2 linked regions of the Candidatus Puniceispirillum marinum IMCC1322 genome follow. The protein of the gene in region 2 binds, or shares a complex with, the protein of the main gene of each other region. Links are inferred from orthologs where the notes say so. Each region holds a gene or a part of one and is shown on either strand. Other genes may lie near its edges.

Region 1 (2,868 bases), 460 kb from region 2 along the record:
ATGGGCTTGCAGACCAAGGTGATGAACAAGATCAAGATCACCGGCGATCAGGCCAATATCATGCTTGATGATATGCTGTCGCAGATTGGCGGACTTTAGGCAAGGTTGCGGATCACAAGAACGCAACCCGAAATCAGCATCATGACAATAAGCAGACGCCGAAAAGCGTCACTTTGCATGCGTCTGAATAAGGCAATGCCCAGCTGTGCGGATATTAGCGCCACTGGTATCGCCAGTGCCAGATAGGAAAGTGTCTGTATATCGTAAGCACCGTTCACGGCCAGCATCGCGGTGCCGCATGACAGAACCACAAAATTGAATGGTTGCAGAACCGCGCGAATTTCCGCCTTTTGCCAGTCGCGTACCGCGTTCCACATCATCATCAGCGCGCCCGACAAGGAAGCGGCACCACCAAAAATCCCCGATATGAACCCAACCAGCGCGTCGGCCACCGGCATTGAACGGGTCACCCGCGGCAGTGATCTCTGGGCGAGAAAAAATAAACCATAGACGATAGAGATCACGCCAATGACAAGCTTCAGGATGCTGGCATCAAGATAGGACAGGCTGGCAACACCAATAGGTACACCGCAGATACCTGGTAGAAGAAACCATAACAGGCGTCGGGGGTTGGCGCGGATCGCCTTGCGTACCACCCAGACACCCTGCGCGCCAGTGGTAATGGATACCGCCAGAGTAATTGCAACGGCTTGCACTGGCGGCATGATATGAAGCCAGAAACCAAGTGCAAACAGGGCGGTGCCAAATCCGGCCAGCCCATTTACAAAACCGCCACAAGCCGCCCCAAGTGCGAGAAACAGATAAAAGCTGGAGATCATGTTGGCTTGACCGGCTTTTTGCTACGCTGGAAACGTCGTCCGCTTATCACCGCATCCTGACCAAGTTTGCGCGTCACCTTATCAAGCGCATCTTCAAGCCGGTCAGCCCGTTTATCATCCATTTCAAACTTATCAAACAGATCAGCATCAGGCGCATTATCGCCAAATTGATCAACCCCAACGCCAAGCAGACGATAGGCACGGTTGGGTGCGACTTCGGCTTTGACAAGATCACGCGATATGGCGAACAGTATATGCGCCTTATTGGTGCTGGTTTGCATGGTTTTGCTTCGCGTCAATATCTGGTGATTGGCACGTTTTAATTTTATTGTCAGGCGTGAGCCACGAATATTATTGGCTTTCAGGCGGGTCGATACTTTCAGGCATAGGGCTTCTAGTTCGGCTTCCAGGTCGTCAAAGCTAGACAGGTTTTTATTGAAGGTGGTTTCGCTTGAAATACTTTTGGCGGCGGCATTGGGCGCAACCGGACGCGGGTCAATGCCGCGGGCAAGTTCCTGAATCTGGCCAGCTTGCTTGCCAAGAACGATACGAAGTGCCTGCATATCTGCAGTGGCGAGATCGCCGCATGTATAAAAGCCGGCGGCATTCAACCGTGCGATGGCGGCTTTCCCCAAGCCATAGAGAACGCCAAGATCCTGTCCAGCCAGCCAGTCATCAACATGATCCATGCCGATGATGAATAGTCCGTCAGGTTTGTCGCGATCGGAAGCCATTTTTGCCAGCGACTTTGTACCACTCAATCCAATCGATACGGTGATGCCGATTTGATCGCGGATTTCACTTTGCAGGCGTACCAGCGCTTCGACCGGACTGCACCGATGCACGGCACGGGTGCCGCTAAGGTCAAGAAAGGCTTCGTCAATCGAGACAGGTTGTACCAATGGTGTCAGGGTAAACATCTTGTCACGTATCTGGCGGCTGACGGCAACGTAATGATTCATCCGGGGACGGATAATCACCGCATCAGGACATTTTTTGATAGCGCGCCATGTTGGCATCGCAGAATGGACACCAGCCTTGCGGGCCATATAGCAGGCCGCCGCAACAACGCCGCGTTCGCGGCCACCGACAATGACGGGCCGGTCTCGGAGTTCAGGATTGTCGCGCTTTTCCACAGACGCATAAAAGGCGTCACAATCAATATGGGCGATGTTCAGGTCGAACATTTCGGGATGGCTTCTTATGTCGTGCCCATGGCATGACGGGCAGGTTTGCGGTGCAACATCGTCACCAATGAAGCCGGTCTGCCCGCATGTACGGCATAGCATAGCGAATGATGAAGATGTCGAAATTGAAGGCGCCATGATAGAAGTGTAGCTGTCACGCCATTTGCGCGCTATGGTAAAATGGCACTTGAAGCCGAGATACCAATCAATGGTTTTCTTATGAATGCTTGCTAGGGTGCTTGAAAGATGGTGCTTAAAATACCACTTACGATCAGGTGATTTTGGTTCTGGAGACCGTTATGTCGAAGATGCAGCCTTTTGTATGGGATGATCCGTTTTTGCTGGAAAGCCAGCTTGAAGAAGACGAGAGATTAATCCGCGATTCCGCCGCCGCTTTTGCGGCTGAGCATCTTTTGCCGCGTGTTGAAAACGCATATATGAACGAGACTGTCGCGCCCGAGTTATTTGGCCTGATGGGGCAAACGGGCCTTTTGGGTGTTACGGTACCTGAACAATATGGTGGCATTGGTGCTAGTTATGTTGCCTATGGGCTTGTCGCCCGTGAAGTGGAGCGCATCGATTCAGGCTATCGTTCGATGATGTCGGTACAATCATCGCTGGTGATGTTTCCGATCTATGAATATGGATCAGAAGAACAACGGCTGAAATATCTGCCAAAACTGGCCAGTGGTGACTTTATTGGGTGCTTTGGCTTGACCGAACCAGATGCCGGATCGGATCCGGCGGCGATGAAAACACGGGCTGAAAAAACCAGTGATGGTTATCGGATTACAGGTTCGAAAATGTGGATTTCGAACGCGCCTATCGCCGATGTGTTTGTT
Region 2 (3,080 bases):
TCGTCAAGCAACATAATAGGCGGGCGGCCAAGGCGGCGTTCCTGTAATCGGGCATGGGCTAAAACCACGGCGATCAACAATGCCTTTTGCTGTCCGGTTGATGCCAGATAGGCAGGGGTATCACCTGCCACATCATAGGCATTGACCTCACTAGCATGCGGGCCAGGCAAAGCACTTGTGCCATCAGTACGCAGATTGGCGGCGGCGGCCATATGACGGTCTTCGACCGCCAATGCTGGCATCTCATCAAGCCAGTTTTCAATATCGCCTTGCAATTCAAGCCGCACACCCGGAAACCCATGCCAGCCATGGCGGGCTTCTTCGTTCAGATCATGTATCAAAGCGCGCCGCGCTGCCGTGATCGCAATCGCTGTTTCGGCAAGGCTGGCTTCAAGCGCATTAAACCAGCCAGCATCACCACGCCCTTCGCTGATCAATAGCGTACGTTCGCGCATCAGTTTTTCATAGCGGTTGGTACGGCCAATATGCGCCGCATCAAAGGCAATCACCAGCCGGTCAAGAAAGCGGCGTCGGGCACCTGGTGAATCGATAAAGACGCCATCCATCTGCGGCGTCAGCCACGATACTGACAACTGCGTTGCGATATCGGCCTGTGAAACGGTCATGCCTTCACGGCGCATGATCCGGCGGCCGGTCTGCGAATCTGCTGGCACACCTGTGCCAATCTGCATGACGCCATCTTCGGTTTCCAGCGCCGCCGATACCGACCAGTCCGGCATTGCCGCGCCGATCCGCGCCAGATGCGCTGTCTTGGCACGGCGCATACCCTTGCCTGGCGACAGCAATGAAATCGCTTCCAGCAAATTGGTTTTGCCTGCACCATTCGCGCCTACAAGCACGACGGGCGCTTGCCCGAATTCAAGCCGCACCGTTTCATAATTGCGAAAATTATTCAGCAACAATCCTGATAGCCATAATTGCGGCCGCGACGCGCTATGTGCAAAACCGTCACCAACAGCTTTGCCGTTGTGATCATGACCCGAATCCGTGGCCTGCCTGAAATGGTGCGAAAGTGCTGTCAAACGTCACTCACACGCGCATTGGCATCAAAACGAATAGGCTGGCATCATCACCGGGTGTTCTGACAAGCGTTGGTGACCCTTGATCGGCAAGGGCAAATTCGACCATCTCGCTATTCACCTGACTGGCGATATCCAGAAGATAACGCGCGTTGAAGCCAATTTCCATTTCATTGCCGCTATAGCTGACTTCCAGCTCTTCGGTGGCACTTGACGCATCCGTATTACTAGCAGATAGCGTCATGACACCAGCACGTAGGCCGATTTTTACCGATTTTGATTTTTCCGACGAGATTGTCGAAACCCGGTCAACGGCGGCTGAAAAAGCCCCCACATCAACCTGCATGATCTTGTCATTATTCGTCGGGATAACGCGGGTGTAATCAGGGAATGTGCCATCGATCAGCTTAGTGGTCAGGCGCACCGCCCCAAAGGCGAATTCGGCACGCGTTTCCGACATTGAAATCGTCACATCACCATCATAGTCATCCAGCAGTTTGCGCAATTCACCAACCGCTTTACGCGGCAGGATAATCGATGGCATCTGCGCTGCGCCACCTGGCAATGTCTGCTTGGTCATCGCCAGACGGTGCCCGTCTGTTGCCACCGCACATAGATCGCCAGCATCTGATTTATGCAGATAGATACCATTCAGATAATAGCGCGTTTCCTCGGTAGAAATCGCAAATTTGGTGGCATCGATAAGATCGCGGAAATCAGCAGCGGTCAGCACAAAATTGGTCGGCAGCTCATTCGAGCTAATGGCCGGAAAATCTTCGACAGGCAAGGTTGGTAGCCGGAAACTCGAACGACCCGCGCTGATCATCGCATGACCATCGCCAACCGACAGCTCGACTTCGGATCCATCCGGCAGTTTACGCACGATATCATACAGCATATGCGCCGACATCGTTGTCGTCCCTGCCGTTGCCACCGCACAGCCAACCTCGGTTGTGATATCCATATCCATATCAGTAGCTGTCAATGACAGCTGTCCGTCTTCGGCGCGCAATACGACATTCGCCAGAATGGGTATCGTGTTACGACGCTCAACAACGGATTGCACATGACCCAAAGGCCTTAGAAGACTCATACGATCAATTGCCAGTTTCATCTATTTTCTCTCATTCTGTAGCCCTGAGCTACCATGCCCGACCAGCGGGGGACACATGCGTATAAACTGTCAATCGTCCATACGCCCTCTAATCGCCAAATATAGCATGTTTATAACAAACTAACACCAAAATATTGTGTTTTTAGCGATTCGCGGCAACGCTCGAAAATGGCCAAAACAGGGCTTCTTAGCTGATCATATGAAATATGGATATGGGGTCATGACGGCCCGAATGCGGCTAGTTCGACAAAAGCGACCGTAAAAGATCAACATCTTCGCCCAGCCGCGAATCCGATAGCGTCAATGTCTCGATGGTTTTGACCGCATGCATGACCGTCGTATGGTCACGTCCACCGAACTGGCGGCCAATTTCCGGATAGGATAATGACGTCAGGTTTTTCGTCAGATACATGGCCACCTGACGCGGGCGGGCGATGTTACGTGCGCGCCGAGCCGAGAACATTTCCGACACCCGGATGCCATAATGCGCAGCGACTCGCTTCTGAATTGCATCAACACTGATCTGGCGGCTACTGGCGCGCAGTAAGTCAGCCAGCAGATCGGCAGCGCTTTCGATGGTTATTTCACGGCCCACCAGCATGGCATGCGCCATAATCCGGTTTAACGCGCCTTCAAGCTCGCGCACATTGCTGACAATCTTATGCGCCAGAAATTCCAGCACCTTATCGGGGATCTGGATCTGCGCCCGTTCGGCTTTGGCTTGCAGAATACCCAGACGGAGTTCGTAATCGGCCGGATGAATATCAGCAACCATACCCCAGCCAAGCCGGCTACGCAGACGTTCTTCCATGCCTTCCAGATCGGTTGGCGACTTATCCGCCGAGATGATCACCTGACGGCCATCTTCGACCAATGCGTTAAAGGTATGGAAAAATTCTTCCTGCGTGGAATCCTTGCCACTGATG

Evidence for each region. Proteins that work in one complex are often made in the same cells at the same time.
Region 1: the proteins of dnaN (region 2) and SAR116_RS10180 are in contact, whole or in part, in a solved structure (PDB 1OK7), measured with the Escherichia coli proteins. The link is inferred for Candidatus Puniceispirillum marinum IMCC1322 from one-to-one orthologs.

The regions. Positions count from the first base shown.
Region 1 is NC_014010.1:2,182,889-2,185,756, forward strand. It holds SAR116_RS10180 (DNA polymerase IV), read right to left. Parts: upstream 2,165-2,868; coding sequence 836-2,164; downstream 1-835. Other genes in the region: SAR116_RS10170 (GAF domain-containing protein), read left to right, coding at 1-99; SAR116_RS10175 (sulfite exporter TauE/SafE family protein), read right to left, coding at 96-839; SAR116_RS10185 (acyl-CoA dehydrogenase), read left to right, coding at 2,335-2,868. UniProt on the Escherichia coli protein: Poorly processive, error-prone DNA polymerase involved in translesion repair and untargeted mutagenesis. Copies undamaged DNA at stalled replication forks, which arise in vivo from mismatched or misaligned primer ends.
Region 2 is NC_014010.1:1,718,649-1,721,728, forward strand. The notes cover bases 103-3,080. They hold dnaN (DNA polymerase III subunit beta), read right to left. Parts: upstream 2,155-3,080; coding sequence 1,051-2,154; downstream 103-1,050. Other genes in these bases: recF (DNA replication/repair protein RecF), read right to left, coding at 103-1,043; dnaA (chromosomal replication initiator protein DnaA), read right to left, coding at 2,393-3,080. Outside these bases: more of recF, read right to left, coding at 1-102. UniProt on the Escherichia coli protein: Confers DNA tethering and processivity to DNA polymerases and other proteins. Acts as a clamp, forming a ring around DNA (a reaction catalyzed by the clamp-loading complex) which diffuses in an ATP-independent manner freely and bidirectionally along dsDNA.